Regions from separate parts of the Exiguobacterium sp. s157 genome, predicted to be linked through region 1. Evidence: riboswitches for the same ligand, from Rfam matches in the RefSeq annotation. Region 1 holds a riboswitch; each other region holds the start of a gene.
What was found. A riboswitch is a leader RNA that binds a small molecule or an ion and turns the genes downstream of it on or off. The one in region 1 is predicted to bind thiamine pyrophosphate.
Positions count from the first base shown of each region.

Region 2: linked by a shared signal. The riboswitch ahead of thiT (energy-coupled thiamine transporter ThiT) and the one ahead of tenA (thiaminase II) in region 1 are both predicted to bind thiamine pyrophosphate.
Region 3: linked by a shared signal. The riboswitch ahead of KNP67_RS10840 (YkoF family thiamine/hydroxymethylpyrimidine-binding protein) and the one ahead of tenA (thiaminase II) in region 1 are both predicted to bind thiamine pyrophosphate.
Region 4: linked by a shared signal. The riboswitch ahead of KNP67_RS15505 (hydroxyethylthiazole kinase) and the one ahead of tenA (thiaminase II) in region 1 are both predicted to bind thiamine pyrophosphate.

Region 1 is NZ_JACSLQ010000002.1:68,482-73,275, forward strand. Features, by position in the region: gene pelF (GT4 family glycosyltransferase PelF) at 1-732, shown strand, start outside; gene pelG (exopolysaccharide Pel transporter PelG) at 713-2,161, shown strand; TPP riboswitch at 2,223-2,327, shown strand; gene tenA (thiaminase II) at 2,409-3,083, shown strand; gene thiM (hydroxyethylthiazole kinase) at 3,080-3,868, shown strand; gene thiD (bifunctional hydroxymethylpyrimidine kinase/phosphomethylpyrimidine kinase) at 3,868-4,704, shown strand; gene thiE (thiamine phosphate synthase) at 4,676-4,794, shown strand, end outside.
Region 2 is NZ_JACSLQ010000001.1:437,811-442,604, forward strand. Features, by position in the region: gene pknB (Stk1 family PASTA domain-containing Ser/Thr kinase) at 1-1,141, shown strand, start outside; gene rsgA (ribosome small subunit-dependent GTPase A) at 1,186-2,070, shown strand; gene rpe (ribulose-phosphate 3-epimerase) at 2,072-2,728, shown strand; TPP riboswitch at 2,748-2,848, shown strand; gene thiT (energy-coupled thiamine transporter ThiT) at 2,925-3,497, shown strand; gene KNP67_RS02290 (thiamine diphosphokinase) at 3,497-4,084, shown strand; gene rpmB (50S ribosomal protein L28) at 4,143-4,331, opposite strand; gene KNP67_RS02300 (Asp23/Gls24 family envelope stress response protein) at 4,585-4,794, shown strand, end outside.
Region 3 is NZ_JACSLQ010000005.1:127,530-132,323, forward strand. Features, by position in the region: gene KNP67_RS10825 (SMP-30/gluconolactonase/LRE family protein) at 1-650, shown strand, start outside; gene KNP67_RS10830 (hypothetical protein) at 663-926, shown strand; gene KNP67_RS10835 (GTP-binding protein) at 1,029-2,222, shown strand; TPP riboswitch at 2,284-2,384, shown strand; gene KNP67_RS10840 (YkoF family thiamine/hydroxymethylpyrimidine-binding protein) at 2,466-3,059, shown strand; gene KNP67_RS10845 (ECF transporter S component) at 3,052-3,627, shown strand; gene KNP67_RS10850 (ABC transporter ATP-binding protein) at 3,620-4,794, shown strand, end outside.
Region 4 is NZ_JACSLQ010000015.1:7,921-12,714, forward strand. Features, by position in the region: gene KNP67_RS14930 (LLM class flavin-dependent oxidoreductase) at 248-1,555, opposite strand; gene KNP67_RS14935 (3-oxoacyl-ACP reductase) at 1,625-2,377, opposite strand; gene KNP67_RS15505 (hydroxyethylthiazole kinase) at 2,572-2,787, opposite strand; TPP riboswitch at 2,919-3,020, opposite strand; gene KNP67_RS14945 (IS30 family transposase) at 3,373-4,308, shown strand; gene KNP67_RS14950 (winged helix-turn-helix transcriptional regulator) at 4,474-4,794, opposite strand, start outside.

The sequences.
Region 1 (4,794 bases):
AACGCGGCCGATGAAATTATCACCTTGTTCGAGCGGAATCGCGAATATCAGGAATGGATCGGCGCCCCGAGCGAGAAGACGAAAATTATCGCCAACGGGATTGCCGACCGACAAATCCAGGCGACGGTCAATCGTCCGGAGCACGACCTCTTTCAAATCGGTGCCATCGTCCGCCTCGTTCCCATCAAAGACTTGAAGACGATGATTTACGCCGCCAAGATTTTGCAGGAGCGGCATCGTCTGTTCAAACTGACAATCATGGGTCCACTCGACGAGGATGAAGAATATGCGGAAGAGTGCCGTCTGCTCATCGAACAGAGCGGATTGAGTGATTATGTCGAACTGGCCGGGAAAGTGGACGTTCAAACGTATTTGCCGACCTTTGATTTACTGCTCCTGACGAGCATCTCGGAAGGGCAGCCGCTCGCGATTCTCGAAGGCATGGCCGCCGGGATTCCGTGGGTCGCCACCGATGTCGGCGCCTGTTCCGAGCTTTTATACGGACGAGCGGATGACCCGTTTGGTCCGGCCGGTTTCATCGTGCCACCGGTTCATCCGGAAGCGGTCGCCGACAAAGTCGAATGGATGATGGATTACCCGCAGGAACGAATGCGGTTCGGCAAGAACGGACGGGAGCGGGTCCGCCAATATTATCGTCTCCAACAAGTCGTGGACCGCTATAAGGCTATCTATGAAGCGAGGAGGGAACAGTATGGCGGGCATCGGGTTTAAGTTACAGAAGTTGTTCCAAGAAGACTACTATTCGTCCCGGCTGAAGGCGTACACGTTCTCCGGCCTCGTCACATCCGGACCGTGGTTGATTGTCATCTTGGTCGTCGGTACGATTCAATGGTTGGCGTTCCAAATGCCGACGTTGTCGCTCGCCGAACGGACGCTCTTCATGATCTCGGTCTCGTACGCGTTCATCTTCTCGCAAATCTTGTTCAGTTTTCAACAGCTCGTCGTCACCCGATACGTGGCGGACTTGTTTTATGAGAAGAAGGCACATGAGATTTTCCCGGTGTTCACCGGGATGCTCAAAGTGACGATTCTCGCGGCAGGCTTGCTGTATAGTATCTTTTGGCTATTGTCGCCGCTCGATTTTCTGTACAAACTGACGTTGTTCGTTTTATTCATGACGATTAACGTCATCTGGGTCATGTTCTTGTTTTTAAGTGCCGCCAAGTATTATCAAGCCGTGGCCTATAGCTTCCTGCTCGGCGGACTCATCTCGGTCGGGAGCGTCTATGCGATTAGCCGTCTCATGGTCGACCCGTCGAGTCTTGAGCTGTTGCTCGGTTTCACGGTCGGGATGATTGTGACGTTGTTCGGGTTGTTCTTCGCGATGCTCCGGACGTTCCCGCTCCGTTACGCGGTGAAAGAGTTCTCGTACTTCAAGTACTTCGACCGCTATCCAGACTTGTTCGCCATCGGCGTGTTGTACGTGCTCGGGATTTGGGTCACGAATTTCATCATCTGGTTCGGTGAAGGACGTGTGATCATCGCGGACTCGTTCTTGTTCAACCCGTATTATGACACGGCCATCTTTTGGTCGTACTTGACGATTATCCCGACGCAGCTGTTGTTCGTCGTCGCTGTCGAGACCCGGTTTTATGAGCGCTACCGTACGTTTTATGGATTGATCAACTACGGCGGGGCACTCCATCAAATCGAGAAGGCGAAACAGACGATGACGTCCGTATTGAAAAATGAGTTGATTCGACTTGCGCGGAGCCAAGGCGTGGTGACGCTGTTCGCCATCCTGATGGCGGGCGTGTTCGTCAGTTGGATTGGTGTCCCGGATGAGATCGGTCAAATCTTTCGGATGACGACGCTCGCGGCGTTCGCGAATGCGATGATTCTCATCTTGACGTTGTTGTTGCTCTATTTCGAGGACCGGCGCGGGGCGTTGTTCGTCAACATCTCGTTCTTCACGTTGAACGCGTTGTTCACGTTACTGCTCTTGCCGCGCGGCATCGATTGGTACGGTGTCGGCTTTGCCGTCAGCACAACGATCACGTTCTTCTTGGCCGGCCTGCGTTTGATTTATTATATGGGCAAAGTCGATTATTACGTGTTCGCCGCGTCGAACCGTCGCAAGCTCGGCACCGAGCGGTTCTCGCAAATGGGGACGTTGTTGAACCGGCGCTTTTCGCGATAAAGGGTTTTCAGTACAGGGAAAGACTGATATGATGTGGTCGTAGACGACCGAATTTCATAATGTTTACCACTAGGGGAGTCGCGTGACGCGGCTGAGATGGACGAGGTCCAGACCCTTTGAACCTGATCTAGTTCACGCTAGCGTAGGGAAGTGGGCGAACCGATTGTTTTCGTACACTTTGTGTAAATCCGACGCCGCTTCCGTTATGGGAGGCGGCGTCTTTTTTGATCACAAAGGAGGAGAAAACATGACATTCACCGCACATCTACGACAAGAGGCCGAGACCTTGTTTCAAGCCAGCTTTGACCATCCGTTCGTCCGCGAGCTCGGAACGGGTGAACTCGACGAGGCGAAGTTTCGGCATTACGTCATGCAAGACTCGTATTATTTGAATCAGTTCTCGAAAGTACAGGCGAAAGGCGCGACCCTCGCCCCGAACATGGAAGTGGCGAGCCGCTTTTTGACGCACGCGCTCCATACCATCGAAGCAGAGCATGCGCTGCATCGTGAGTTTTTCACGTTGCTCGACGTGACGGACGCAGAGTGGGCGACGTTCGAGCCGGCTCCGACGGCTTACGCCTATGCGCTCCATATGCAACATGCCGGTCCAACGCTCGGTGATGTGCTCGCAGCAATTTTGCCGTGCTATTGGGTTTATTACGAGATTGGCGAACGCATGAAAGACGCGACACCCGATCATCCGATTTATGCGACGTGGATTGCGACGTACGGGTCGGAATGGTTCCGCGACCTCGTCGAGGAACAGATTGAACGACTCGACGTGCTCGCCGGACAAGCGACAGCGGAAGAACGCTTTCGGTATCAACAGTTGTTCTTGAAGAGTTGTTATTATGAACATGCGTTTTGGGAGATGGCGTGGACGCTCGAGTCGTGGGATTTACCGGCGGGGGTGACACGATGAAGCGCGACTTATGGGACAAAGTCAGAGCCGAACGGCCACTCATCCACAACATCACGAATATCGTCGTCGCCAACTTTTCAGCGAACGGGTTGCTCGCCATCGGGGCGGCCCCGGTCATGGCGTCCGCGGTCGAAGAAGTGGCCGAGATGGCGTCTTTAAGCGATGCGCTCGTGCTCAATATCGGTACACTCGATGCAATGACGGAACGTACGATGATTCGAGCCGGACAGGCGGCGAATCAAGCAGGTCGTCCAGTCGTCTTCGATCCGGTTGGTGTCGGGGCGACCTCATTTCGGCGCGACGTCGCCGAGGCGATTCTGCAATCTGTCCGTGCGACGGTCATCCGAGGCAATGCCGGAGAAATCGCGACATTGATTGGTCTCGACGCGGCGACGCGCGGCGTGGACGCTGGGGAAACGCGGGTTGATTTGAATCACATCGCGCGCGCGGCGGCACGACGCTACACCTGTGTCGTTGCCGTGACCGGAGAGACGGATGTCGTCAGCGATGGGGACGCGACGATTGAAATCAAAGGCGGCACTGGCGCGATGGCCCGGACGACAGGGACCGGTTGTTTACTCAGTGCGGTCGTCGGTGCGTTCCTTGCGGTCGAACGGGATGCGGTTACGGCCACGGCGACAGCGCTCGCCGGATATGCCCGGTGCGGCGAACTGGCTACCGCTTTGGCGGACGGACCGGGCGACTTCCCCGTTCATTTCTTGAATGAACTCGGCAAGATGACGGCCGTCGAGTTGCCGAGCGACCGTATTGAGGTGGTGTTATGATGCGGCCGCAAGTATTGACGATTGCGGGTTCGGACTCTGGCGGGGGAGCGGGAATCCAAGCTGATTTGAAGACGTTTCAAGAGCTCGGCGTGTTCGGGACGAGCGTTCTGACGGCCGTCACCGCTCAAAACACTCGTGGGGTGCATGGGGTCGAAGCAGTGTCGCCGGAACTCGTCACGCAACAACTCGATGCAATCGGTTCGGACTTTTCGATCGCAGCATGTAAGACCGGGATGTTATTTGATGCGTCGCGCATCGAGGCGGTCGCTACCGGGGTGAAACGTCATGTCTTCAACCGACTCGTCGTCGACCCGGTCATGATTGCGAAAGGAGGGGCTCCGCTTTTACAGGACACGGCGGTCGATGCGCTCAAGACCTTCTTGTTGCCACTCGCGACAGTCGTCACGCCGAACGTGCCGGAAGCGGAAGTGCTGACCGGTTTGACGATTCGATCGTTTAATGATCGTCTCGAGGCGGCTCGGCGGATGTTAGCGTACGGTGTGCGCGCGGTTATTTTAAAAGGCGGCCATCTCGAAGGTGAAACTGCCGAAGACTTGATCATGACGGAGTCAGAAGTGTTCCTCCTCTCGGCCCCGCGCATCCAGACGAGCGATACACACGGAACAGGTTGTACATTTTCGGCGGCGCTTACAGCGGAACTTGCCAAAGGTCGTTCCATCATGGAGGCGGCGGTGACGGCGAAGCGGTTCATTCAAAGCGCCATCACCCATGGCCTCGAGATCGGCGCCGGACACGGACCGACGAACCATTGGGCATATGTGGCGTATGGAGAGGAGGGCGTGACGATTGAATCCATCAAGGCGGGCACTCGCTGAACAGTTACGGCTTTACTTCGTATGCGGGACACCGAACACGAAAGACATGCTCCAGACGGTAGAAACGGCACTCCAATGTGGCGTGACATG
Region 2 (4,794 bases), on a different contig from region 1:
GGCGCTCGACCCGGAACGTGCGAACGAACCGAAACGCCTCAGTACGGAACAGGACGCATTCGATCAGACGCTCGTCATGTCACCGGTCGTCCCGGACGAACCGAACGTCAAAGAGACACCGGAACAACCGGTCGCACCGACCGAACCTGAGACAGCGAACCCGAAGCCGAAACGGAAGAAGAAGTGGTGGCTTTGGCTCCTACTCCTCTTCTTGTTGATTGGCGGCGGAATCGGGGCATATGTCATCGCCGATGAGATGTCCCGTGCCGTCGTGCCAGACGTCGTCGGGATGACGAACGACGAAGCGACGACCGAACTCGAAACAGCCGGTTTTGTCGTCGAAGCGACAGAGCGGGCGAGCGATAACATCGCCGCTGGCGACGTCATTTCGCAGACACCGCAAGCCGGTCGGAAACCGAAACGCGGAACGACCGTGACGATTGTCGTGTCGGCCGGGAAAGAGACGGTCGCGATGCCGGACGTCGAAGGATTGTCTCAGTCGGCGGCCGAGCGGACGCTCAAAGACCTCGACTTTGCGGATATCGAAATTCAATCCGAGGCGTCGGAGACGGTCGATAGCGGCGATGTCATCTCCCAGTCGATTGCTCCGGACAACGAGGTCGTCCCGTCTGAAGAGACGGTGACGCTCGTCGTCTCGACCGGTAGCAATAAAGTCGAACTCGCCAATTTAGCCGGGTATACGTTTGAGGAAGCGACGACGTACGCCGAACAGAATAGCTTGAAAATCGTCAAACGAGACGAGTATTCAACGAGCGTGCCCGCCAACCAAATCATTCGTCAGTTACCGACGGCCGGAACAGCCGTCGACCCGGGGACGGAATTGACCGTCATCGTGTCGCAAGGGGTCGAACCGACCGACGTCTCGATTGAACGGGAAGTCAACGTCGAAATCGATCCGCCTGCTGAAGGCGAAGAACCTGTGGCACTCGAGGTCGTCATTCGGACGGTAGACGCCCGTGGCGAAGTCGAAGTGTTGCGTGATAAGATAACGGAGACGACGACTTACTCGTATACGCTCGTCATTGCACCGGACGAAGTCGGAACCGCGACGATCGAAGTCGACGGGGAAGTCGTCCGGACGGATACGGTGACGTACGCACAAGCAAAAGATTCACAATGAAGAGGTGGCGCGCGCGTCGCCTCTTTTTCTAAGGAGGTCATAGGATGAAAGGTACGATTATTCGATTACAAGGCGGGTTTTATGATGTCATGACGGAAGAGAAACAAGAGATCCGTTGTCGCGCCCGCGGCAATTTCCGCAACCGGAACATCTCGCCGGTCGTCGGCGACGATGTCGATATTCAAGACCAAGGGGACGGCACAGGCTATATCTTGGCCGTCGATGAGCGGTCGAACCATCTCGTCCGCCCGCCGATCGCTAACATCGATCAAGCGTTCTTGCTGTTCTCGGTCAAGGAACCGGCGTTCTCGTTCCATCTGCTCGACCGTTTCCTCGTCTTAATCGAATCGAAGCAAGTCCATCCGATTATTGTCTTAACGAAAATGGACTTGTTGACGGAGTCGGAACTCGAAACGATTCAAGCGGCAGCGGCCTTATATCGGTCAATCGGCTATGAGGTCATCGAGACGTCGACGGAGACCGGGTCGGGGATTGAACAAATTCGTGGGTCGTTTAAAGAGAAGACGAGCGTGTTTGCCGGACAGACCGGAGTTGGCAAGAGTTCGCTCTTGAACGCGGTCGCGCCGGAACTAGAACTCGCGACCGGGAAAATCTCGAAGTCGCTCGGCCGAGGCAAGCACACGACGCGTCACGTCACGCTCATCACGCTCGCTGACGGGCTCGTCGCTGACACGCCTGGTTTCTCAAGCCTCGAGTTCCCAGAAGAACTCGAAGTCGAGGAGATGCGCTGGTGCTTCCCTGAGTTCGTCGAGCGGCATGACGACTGTAAGTTCCGAGGCTGTGCCCATTTGAACGAACCGGGTTGTGCCGTCAAAGCGGCCGTCGAGGCGGGAGAAATCGCTTCCACCCGTTATGAGAATTATGTTACGTTTATGGCAGAGTTAAACGATAGACAACGGAGGTACTGACATGATTAAAATTGCACCCTCGATTTTAGCGGCGGACTTCGCCAACCTAGAGGCAGAAGTGAAGGCGGTCCAAGAGGCCGGCGCGGATTATATCCATTTTGACGTCATGGACGGTCAATTCGTCCCGAACATCTCGATCGGTCTCCCGGTGCTCGCGAGCTTACGGAAGAAGTCGGACATGGTGTTAGACGTCCACTTGATGATCGACCAACCGGAGCGCTTCGTCGAAGACTTCATCAAGGCGGGAGCGGACATCGTCACCGTCCACGTCGAAGCGACGAACCATTTGCATCGCGTGCTTCAACAAATTAAGGCGGCCGGAGCCAAGTGTGGCGTCGTTCTCAACCCGCATACGCCGCTGTCATTGATTGAACACGTGCTCGGTGACGTCGACATGGTACTTCTCATGACGGTGAACCCTGGCTTTGGGGGTCAGAAGTTCATCGAATCGGTCGTGCCGAAAATCGCGGCGTTGAACGAGATGCGCCAAGCGCGCCGTCTCGACTTTGAAATCGAGATTGACGGAGGCGTCAACGCGGAGACTGCGAAATTATGTATCGATGCCGGTGCTGACGTGCTCGTGGCCGGCTCGGCCATCTATAACGAGCCGAGCTATAAAGACGCAATCGATAGCATTCGCAACGCATCTCGTGTATAATCGTCCATAGAACAACAAATATTGTCGCAAGGGGTGTCACATTCTGTGGCTGAGAGGCATACGCTAACCCTTTGAACCTGTTCCGTTCACACGGACGTAGGGATGTGGCGAAAATGCACGTTGCTACTCGATAGCAGCATGGCGTTTACGTCATGCTGCTTTTTGTCGTTCGCTCATATTTTAAGGAGGGAAATAGATGAAACAACGTTTAAAATTACAGGCGCTCATTGAAATCTCATTGTTCGCCGCACTCGGTTTGATTTTTGATTTGCTCATCCCGTTCCGGATGCCGCAAGGCGGGTCAATCAGCTTGGCGATGTTGCCGATTTTCGTCATGGCGTATCGTCACGGTTTGAAAGGCGGACTTGCGACCGGTGCACTTGTCGGAACGCTGCAACTGCTGTTCGGGGCCTATATCTTCACGCCGGTCCAGTTCCTGCTCGACTACACGTTCGCTTACGGTGTCGTCGGGATGGCGGGGCTGTTCGCTGGTCAAGTGAAACGAGCCGCCAAGGATGAGGCGAAAAAGACGCTCGTCGTTTATTTGGTGCTCGGCGCGCTCCTCGGTTCACTGCTTCGTTACGGGGCCCACGTCTTGTCGGGGATCGTCTTCTTCGCCGAATACGCGGAAGGTCCGGTCGTCGCCTACTCGTTCGCCTATAACATGACGTACATGCTCCCGTCCTTCCTCGTGTCGGCCGTCGTCCTCGTCCTCTTGTTCGTCTCGGCACCGCGCTTCGCGACGCTCGCGACCCGGGACGTCCGCTAATGCGGGTGTTGATTGTGGCGGCCAGCCCGGAACCAATCTCGGGACTCCCGCGTGACGTCGATTACATCATCGGCGTCGATGGGGGGTACGAGACACTGTTGAACCACGGGCTGAACCCAGATCTCGTCGTCGGCGATTTCGACTCCTTCACGGGCGAAGTGCCGATCGACGCCGTCCGTTATCCATCTGAGAAAGATGTGACCGACCTCGAGATCGCTCTCGAGGCGGCACGGGGGCATGGCGCGACGGAAATGCTCGTCTACGGTGCGCTCGGCGGCCGGCTCGATATGACGCTCAGCAATATCGGTCTGCTCGAGGCGTATCCTGAGATGCGTCTCGTCACGGCAGGGCAGACGGTACGACTCGTCGGGTCGGGACGCTATGAACTCCCGCGTCAAGACGGTCACTATTTGTCGCTCATCCCATGGAAGCAGGCGAACGTGACCATCCGCGGCGTCAAATATCCGCTCGACCGTCACGATGTCGTCAGCCATGAGGCGCTCACCATCTCGAACGAATGGGACGATGAAGCGGCGGACTTGATCGTGCACGACGGTATGGTGCTCGTGCTGTCTATCAAAAAATGAACACAAAAAAATCCCATCGGCGAATGCCGCTGGGATTTATTTCGTTCGTGTATAAAAATTATACGCGTTCAACGAGACCTGATTTAAGAGCGCGAGCTGAAACCCAAACTCGTTTAGGTTTACCGTCAACGAGAATACGAACTTTTTGTACGTTTACACCCCAAGTGCGTTTTGTCTTGTTGAGTGCGTGCGAACGGTTGTTACCTGATTTAGGTGATTTACCTGTTACGTAGCATTTACGTGCCATGCGTTTCCCCTCCTTTTTTATGTGGGTTCGTCCTAATAGACACTCGTTTATATTAGCACGGGTTTTTTCACGATGCAACTAGAAAATCATAGGATGACAAGAAAAAAACTTGACATTACTGGAAAGGATTTTAATAATGAATGAGGGTTACGGCTACAATTGACCGAGTTTATGGAGCAGGTTCTTTTAATAACTAGGTACTTATTGTAGAATGTAGTGAAGGAATCATTCCGAATAAAGGAGGCTACTCCATATGGCAATTGAAATGAAGACAACATATGGCAATATTGACATCACGAACGACGTGGTCGCGACACTCGCAGGCGGTGCGGCGATGGAATGTTTCGGCGTTGTGGGAATGGCGTCTCAAGCTCAATTGAAAGACGGGATCGCAGAACTATTGAAACGTGAAAACTACGCCCGAGGCGTGGTCGTACGTCAAGATGGAGAAGACGTACATATC
Region 3 (4,794 bases), on a different contig from region 1:
ATGAGTGGGACGAGACGTCAAAAGAGCTCGATAAAATCGTCGAACTCGACGACCCGGAAGGAAAGCTCCGCTTCAATGACGGTAAAGCCGACCCGTACGGACGCATCTTCGCCGGCACGCTCCATCTTGAAGACGAGGCGGAACAAGCGACGCTATACCGCCTGAATCGCGACGGCACGACCGAGGTCATGTTGAGCGAGTTGACATTATCGAACGGACTGACATGGTCACCCGACCATTCGACGTTCTATCATATCGATACACCGACCGAGACGGTCCGTAAATACGCCTTTGACTTGAAGACGGGTACGCTCGGCGAAGGGGAGGCCATCATCGATTTCACCGTCGAGGAAGGATTCCCGGACGGCATGACGTCCGATGAGGAAGGGTTCTTATGGATTGCACACTTCGCCGGCGGCCGCGTCTCGCGCTGGAACCCGGAGACGGGTGAAAAAGTGCTCGAGGTGCTCGTGCCGGCCCCGAACGTCACATCGTGCTGTTTCGTCGGTGACGACTTGAACCAACTCGCCATCACGACGGCTCGTGAAGGAATGGATGACGAGGCACTCAAAGCCCATCCGGACGCGGGGTCGGTCTTTAAAATCGATACAGACGTGAAAGGGATGCCGCTCTATCGGTTTGGACGATAAGGAGGTAAAGAGATGGTGAAGCGATTGCTCGTTCGTGCAGGCATCGGTTTGGCACTCGCGGCAGTGGCCCGGGTCGGGATTCAAAAACTATTGGATTCGAACCAGGAAGACGACCACACGTATTTGAATCCGCGCTGGGATGAGGCCCCGAGTGTCGATGCCGATAAGGATGAGGATGAGGTCGGTCTGACGCAGCTCGATTCGATTTATCGGGCCGAGTGGCAAGCGAACACGTATCCCCGCTCCGAGGCGGAACGCAAGGCGTTGGAAGAATAGGGAAAGGAACACGTCCGGGAACGGGCGTGTTTTTTCTTGACAAGACAAAGGTGACCCGTCATTATCTAAAGAGTAATGATTACGATTTATGAGTGAAGATACATGAAACGAATTCCAATCACGGTGCTGTCCGGTTATTTAGGGAGCGGCAAGACGACATTGATGAATCATCTGTTGAACAATCGGTCCGGCAAGAAATATGCGGTCATCGTCAACGACATGAGCGAGTTGAACATCGACGAACGATTGATCGAGCAGAACGGTTTCTCGCGGACGGACGAAAAATTGGTCGAGCTATCGAACGGCTGCATCTGTTGCACGCTCCGTGAGGACCTGCTCGAAGCGGTACAGGAGATCACGAACGACCGTGAGCTCGACGGGATTATCATCGAGTCATCTGGCATCTCAGAACCGATTCCGGTCGCTCAAACGTTTACATACGCCGATGACGCCCTTGGCATCGACTTGACGAGCCGTGTCTATATCGATGCGATGGTGACGGTCGTCGATGCGTATCGGTTCTTGAAAGATTTCAACTCGGGCGAGTCGCTTCATGAACGGAAGCAGGCCATCGATGAGACGGACGTCCGCGAAGTCGTCGACCTGCTTGTCGACCAAATCGAGTTCGCGGACATCATCGTCTTGAACAAGGCGGACCGCGTGACCGAGACAGAACTCGGTGAGATGGCCGGGCTGTTGAAGGCGCTCAATCCAACCGCCAAACTGTTGACGTCAGTTTACGCGAACGTGGAGTTGACGGAGCTGTTGGACGTCAATCTTTTCGATTTCGAGCAGGCGATGCACGCCGCCGGCTGGATTCAAGAACTAGAGGCCGAGACACACACACCAGAGACGGAGGAATACGGCATCAGTTCGTTCGTCTATCGCCGCCGCCGTCCGTTTCATCCGGAGCGGCTCCACGCCTGGATCGAGGCGTTCCCGGATCAAGTCGTCCGCGCCAAAGGTTTCTTATGGATCGCCTCCCGGAACGACATCGCCTGCCTGTTCTCGCAAGCGGGGTACGCATCGACGCTCGAACACGCGGGACGTTGGCTCGCGACGCTGCCGGAGGAAGAGCGGAGTCTCATGTTCACGGCAGAACCTGAGCTCGCCGCCGACTACGTCGAGCCGTACGGGGACCGTCAGACGGAGCTCGTCTTGATCGGGCAGCGGATGGAGCGTGCGGTCATCGAGGCCGGACTCGACGCGTGTCTGTTGACGGATGAGGAGATGGCGCTCGATTGGACGACGTTGCAGGACACGCTTCCGGGGAACGGTATCGTGACTTTCACATAAACCGTTTACAAATTCGGAGCGGTCGTCTATACTTCTCGTTGCATAGATAACCGCATACATTGGACTACACTAGGGGTGCTTCGGCTGAGATGTGAGCATGGCTCCAATCCCTTATGACTCGATCCGGGTAATACCGGCGTGAGGAAGTGTGGCACTTTTTCTAATGGATTATTACATTGGACGAGTGGCCGCATTCTCATGGATGCGGCTTTTTTGTGTACATACAATAAGGGGGAATAGAACATGAACAACCAATGTGGTACGAGTCCGATCGTCGGATTCCGCTTTACGCTGAGCCCAATGACATCTGATTTTGTGAGTGTCATCAAAGGGGCATTGAAAGAGACGAACTTGCAAAACGTTTGGCGGCATACCGATGACGTCTCGACGGTCATCCGGGGACGCAGTGAGCATGTGTTCGACGTGGCCAAAGCCGTCTTGTCACATGCGTCGAAGAACGGGGAACATATGTCGATGAGCGGGACGTTCTCGGTCGGCTGCCCAGGCGACACGGCAGGAGACAACCTGCTCGACGTGACGACTGATCCTGTGAACGGTCCGGTATCGACCCAGTACGTCTCTTCCCAGTTCGCCCTCTATCCGCTCGGGGACGCGAAGTATATGGACATCATCTACGAAGAAATTGCCTTTGCGAAAGAGCGTGGCGTCTTCAATGACTCGATGCATTACGCCTCGGGCATTCACGGCGACATCGAACCGGTGTTTTCATTTTACGAGGCGACGTTCGACCGGGTCCGTGCGAAGACGAGCCACGTCGTCATGACGGTGACGTTCAGCGTGAACAGCCCGTCACACGAGGGACAACAGCATGCTTAAGTCGTGGAAGTTAAAAGAAATCGTCTTGTTGGCCATTTTATCGGTCGTGTTCGCTGTCGTCTATTTGGCGTTCGTCCATGTCGGGAATCTATGGGCTGGCTTGATTGGACCGATCGCGTACGAATGGATTTTTGGGATTTGGTTCATCGTCTCGATTATTGCGGCTTATATCATCCGCCGACCTGGCGCCGCATTCTTGTCCGAAGTGCTTGCGGCGACGATTGAGATGATGATTGGTAACGCGATTGGACCTCGTATTATTTTAGTCGGGATCATTCAAGGACTTGGTGCTGAAGCAGCGTTTGCGGTCACGAGCTACAAGCGATATGACCTTTGGGTGCTCATGCTGGCCGGATTTGGTGCAGCTGCGACTAGTTTCGCGTATACGTACGTCATGGGTGGACTCGCTGCCCTCAGTCCGACATACGTGGCGACGATGTTCGCGTTACGAGCGACGAGCGGGATGCTCATTGCCGGTCTGGGAGGTAAGATTTTAAGCGACTTGTTGCTTCGGACGGGTGCGCTCGAAGGGTATGCCATCGCGCGTCAGGGACGTGTGCATGGTTGAGGCAGAACAGCTGTCATTCCGCTATCCGGAAAAACAGAGCGAAGTATTGACGGACATCACGCTTCAATTAACTGCTGGGAGGACACTCATCACGGGGGCGAGCGGGTCGGGAAAATCGACGTTGTTCTCTTTGTTGAATCGTCTGTATCCAGAGAACTGCGATGGCATCGTGACGGGAAAACTATATTTGTTTGACCGCTCTTACGACACGTATGCAGCTGGTGAGGTGAATCGTCGTGTTGGAACGGTGTTTCAAGATCCTGACAGTCAGTTCGTCATGCAAACGGTCGAGGAGGAATTGATTTTCACACTCGAAAATTTTGCCGTGGCGAGGGACGAGATGATGGCGCGTGTGGCCAAGATTTTAGCGGAATTGCAGTTGACCGATTATCGTGACCGAGTCATTCATGACCTGTCAGGTGGTGAAAAGCAACAAATCGCTGTCGCCTGTGCTTTGATCGGGAAGCCGGAATGGCTACTACTCGATGAGCCGCTCGCGCACCTTGATCCCGAAACCTCAACCCGTTTCGTTCAGTGGCTCGACAACGTCGCACAGACGGTAAACGTTGTCGTCATCGAGCATCGACCCTTCCTATGGGGCGGATTCTTCGACAGAGAAGTGGAACTCGTGAACGGACGCATCAACTATGACGGACCGTTCGTTGCCCGCCCGGATTATACGTTCTCTCCGGTTGAAGTGATACAAGGAAATACTATTTTATTTCACGTACCGCAATTGAAACGAAAAACATTCAACCTAGCAACGAGCGAGCTGACCGTCGCCGAGGGTGATCTCATTGCCGTACTTGGTCGAAACGGCAGTGGCAAATCGACTTGGCTCAAGAGCCTTGCCCGCGAACATCAAGAAGTCGGACTCGTCCCACAATCTCCGGCTCATCTGTTTATCACGAGTGATGTGTCACGTGAGCTCGCATATGGCCATAATCGTCCGATTGGGGACATCATGAACCGGCTCGGGCTTGGACCGTTTCGTAACGACCACCCACTCTCGCTTAGTCACGGGCAAAAACGAAGGCTCGCCATCGGCGTGATGATGCTCTCGAATAAACGGCTCATCGCGTTCGATGAACCGACTGCTGGACAAGATGAGGTATCGCTTCGTGCGCTTTATGAATTGATGGTTGAACGAATCCGCGCCGGCCAGAC
Region 4 (4,794 bases), on a different contig from region 1:
CTTGGTTGTAGAAGCGACATAGGTTTCTATTTATAAGAATGTCTGAATAGAAAAACCCCTGATCTGCCGTATCTACTTTTCTTCACTAGAAGGGCCATTATAGAAGATATATTCCTAAAAACAGATATTTACTATTTCATAGAAGGACTCTTCACTCCTCCTACCAGGTCTATTTACATTAAAGAAACTCTAGAATTAAGGTGCAACAAAGCTAATCTCCTATTTAGTTGATGTATAATCAGTCTACCTATTTCAACCCAAGATGTTCTCTTAGTGTTTTTCCCTCGTACTGTTTTCTGAAAATCTCTCTTTTCTGCATTTCGGGAACAACTAATTCAATGAAGTCCTCTAAGCTCTCAGGTAGCGTAGGAGGCATGAGATTGAATCCATCTGCCACGCCTTTGTCTAGCCACATCTCCATCTGATCAACAATCTCTTCGGGTGTTCCGATTAAGGTGAAGTGCCCTCCACCGGCACTAAGAAATCCTAATAGTTCCTTTACTGTAGGATTAGTATCATGAATAATTTCAAGTATTGTCTCATATCGACCTACAGGACCATTAAATTGCTCTAAAGGTGGTAATGTGGGCACTTTTAAATCGATTTCCCAGTCCGTACAATCCATCTGGAGAAAATAACTCAGTTGTTTTAACGCTGTCTCTAGAGGCAACATTTCATCTAATGCTTGCTTTTTAGCCAAGGCTTCTTCACGGGTCTTTCCTACATATGTAACAAGACCTGGAAAAACTTTGATTTGCTGTTTGCACCCTCCATTTTGCTTGATGGCCTCATATAACTTTTGACGATATTTCATAGCCTGACTTATATTCCAAGATACTGAATAGACTGCCTCCGCATGTTTGGCTGCTAGTTGAATACCTTGCTTTGAGGCCCCTGCTTGCATGGCCACCGGTTTTCCTTGAGGGCTCTTTGGTGTAGTGGATGGACCCCTCACATTAAAAAATTCTCCTTTGTGATTGATAGGGAAAATATTATCAGGGTTGATTAACTGACGTCGCACTCGGTCAGCGAGAACCTCTTCTCTATCCCAAGACAAGAAGAGTTTATGCATCAATTCTGCGAATTCATCTGCCTTCTTATACCTCTCTTCATGGGATGGAAGACTCTCCATGCCGTGATTCCATGCTTCTTCATCTCTCATAGACGTCACTAGGTTCCAACCCACTCTTCCATTTGTAATATGTTCTAGGCTCAACAACTGTCTTGAGGCTGTAAAAGGATTTGAAAAAGTACTCGAGATGGTTGAGACGAGCCCTACATATTTTGTCACCTGAGAAATAGCTGTCAAATTGATTAATGGGTCGAACCAAAATGCCGGTATTTCATTTGGTTCTTGTGCCAGGAAAGATTGACTGTCTGCGAAGAAGACAGCGTCAAAGCATCCTTTTTCAGCTAACTGCGCCAAGGATTGATAATATTCTATCTCCCCTACCCGGTTAACACTTGAGTTCGGCATCAACCACGCAGCCTGATGATGTCCACACCCATAAACCAAAACCCCTATATTAAGTTGATTCTTTTGAATAACCGTCATTACTCTTCCCCCTAAGACTAGACCAATATATTATGCCTTCCTATCTTACATATGGAGGTAATAATACATTTAGTTCATCGTTAGTCCACCATCTACTGTGAAATTTTGCCCTGTGATACCTTCCGCCTCTTTAGATGACAGATAAACGACCAAATGGGCCACCTGTTCCGGAGTTGTCACTTTTCTCAAAGGTGTAGAATTAGCAATCAGTTCAAAGACCTCTTGAGACGTTACTGAACTGGCATCAGTCACTTTCAACAAACCACCTGATACGACATTTGCTTTAATTCCGTATTGTCCCAGTTCAGAGGCTATATTGCGTGTAAAACCTATAAGTCCTGCTTTTGCGGTTGTATACTCGTGGTAGGGGACAACTGGATTTTGGTAGAGATTCGTACCAATACTGATGATACTTCCGTTTTGTCTCTCCATGAATTGGGGTAAGACACTTTGAATCGCATTGAAGGCCCCTTTTAATGTTCCATCCAGCTGTCTTTGATAATCTTTCCATGAAAGATCTATAAAAGACTTTTGCTGTATCGGATCGAATTTGAAGTCTACCAATGCATTATTGACCACCACATCAATTTGACCAAAATAGTTGGTCGCCACTTTCACCATCTCATCCACTTCTTGGCGATTTGTCACATCAGCGTATAGAGCTATAGCATTTTGTTCACCGAGCTCCGAAACAAGTCCTTCTGCCTTCTCTTTACTTTTGTAATAGTTAATCACTACATTAAACCCTTTTTCAACTAAAGCTTTTGCTATCGTAGCACCAAGACCCTTGCTACTTCCTGTCACCAAAACTGTTCTTTTCACGTCACCACTCCTATACTTTTAGTTGCAATCGCAAGTACAAATCAAAAAGTGAAAGATATTACCCCTGCACTGCCTTTAGTCTTTCCAATAAATCTAATTCTTCCGTACCAACTTTAAATGAATGTCTTTCTGAATAGTACTATCGGTTTACTGTTTAGGTAGAACCGACAAAGAATGTCGTTCAAACCTTTTCCCTAAAACCCAGGCGAGTAGAGCTCCACTAATGAAGCCAGCAGTCCTGTTCCAATCACCTCACTACCGGCTGCCATTATTCTCCTCTGTGTATACTTGTACAGTAGTCCTGCAAATGAGCAACCTACAGCGAGCAATCCATTAGCTTGAAAATTTGCAAAGATCTGATTTGTAATACAATGTACAATTGGCGCTCTTTCACGAACAGAGAGTTGCATGAGTATCCCTCCGCACTCGGTTGCTTTTTTAAACTGTTGTACAATGATCCATGCCTATTACCCCTTTCTTGAACGCAAAAAACCGCCTCCTGAAGATAGGAGGCGGCGAAAGACCAGTTAAATAGAAAGTATAAAAGGTTCGCACACTTCCCTCCGCTGGTATGACCCAGATCAGGTTCAAAGGGTCCGGACTCTTGTCCGTCTCAGCCAATTCGGCTCCCCTAGTGTATTTAGGTATTTTGTTTTCACGACCACTATAACAAATCCTAATTTTTATGTAAAGCCTGGTATCTACTGTCTACAGAGGTTGTGCAGGAAGTAAACCTTGTCTTACGAGTGTTTCGTACTAGATGTTTTAATTATAAGATACCTATTAGCTTGTATGATATTTTAAATGAGCTCTGATTTATAGGAATTGCTCTTCTTATTTTTCCCCCTCCCTAAAACCACACCAGGCTGTTTTTTTATCCTTGATGAATTATAAAATTAAGTGCAACATCTGAACGTGAACGCAAAAAAAAGCCCACAGCGATGGCCTCGTTTAGAATGAAGTTACGACACAAACATTCAGACGGAGGAATCGCTATGAGCTACACCCATCTTACCACAACGGAGCGCGTGAAAATAGAGACCTATCTGGAGCTCGGGATGTCCATCCGGTCCATCGCGAGACGGATCGGGCGACAGCCCTCGACCGTCTCGCGGGAGATCAGACGGAACCCCGGCTACGAGTCAGGACGTGCGCAGAAACGCTACGAGAAGGCGAAAACCCATTGCGGCGTCAAGACGAAGCTCGACGACACGATGCGCCGGACGATCGTCGAGAAGCTGCGTGCGACCTGGTCACCAGAACAGATCGTCGGCCGCCTCTACGCAGGAAAAATTGCCTTCCCCACCATCTACCGCTGGATCTATGCGGGACGGATCGACGTGCCCGTGACCGTGCTCCGCCAGAAGGGGAAACGCCGGAAGCCGGTCGAGACGCGCGGGCGCATCAACGTCGGGCTGACCATCTCGGACCGGCCTCGGGAGGTGCGCACACGCGAGACGTTCGGGCATTGGGAGCTCGACACCGTCGTCTCCGGACGCGGGAAATCGAAGGCGTGCGTCGCGACGTTCATCGAGCGGAAGAGCCGGTTCTATCTCGCCCTGCCAATCGCGGACCGCACCGCGGCCTCGATGGAGGGGGCGATCCATGCGGTGCACGGTGCCTTCCCGGAAGGCACGTTCGAGACGGCGACGACGGACCGGGGCAAGGAGTTCAGCGGTCACGAGCGCATCCAGGCGTCGCTCGGCGTGCCGATGTATTTCGCCGACCCGTACTCATCGTGGCAACGGGGGAGCAACGAGAACGCCAACGGGCTCCTCCGCGAGTTCTTCCCGAAAGGAACGGACTTCGCGCAGGTCGGTGACGGTGAACTCGCGGATGCGCTGGCCAAGATCAACGGGCGACCGAGAAAGTGCCTGGACTGGAAAACCGCACACGAGGCCTTCACCGAGGAAGTGTTGCGCTTAATTTGACAAACCGTCTTATAAAAAAACACCATTCGACCGAATGGTGTTCCAGATTGTAGACAAAGTCACGTTTCAGTTCGCCTGAAACGTGACTTTGTCTACAATCTGAGCGGATTTCATTTTACTGAAATCCGCTTTATTTTATTCAGCTATTTTTAAATACCTACTAACTTAGTTGTTTTCTATTTGCTGATCCAAGTTTTGCTCGATGTATTCTTTGCCCCATTCGTACATGGAATCAAGAATTGGAATAAGGCTTCTTCCTTGTTCGGTAAGTGAGTACTCCACTTTCGGCGGAACCACAGGGTATACTTCCCGGTGGACAATCAAATGATCTTCAAGTTCACGCAATTGATTCACGAGCATCCGTTGCGTGATGCCTGGCATAAGACTTTTTAATTCCCCAAAACGTTTAGTTCCTTCTTTTCCTAAATGCCATAGCACTAGCATTTTCCACTTTCCTCCGATGATGGAAAGTGTCAGCTCTTTTTC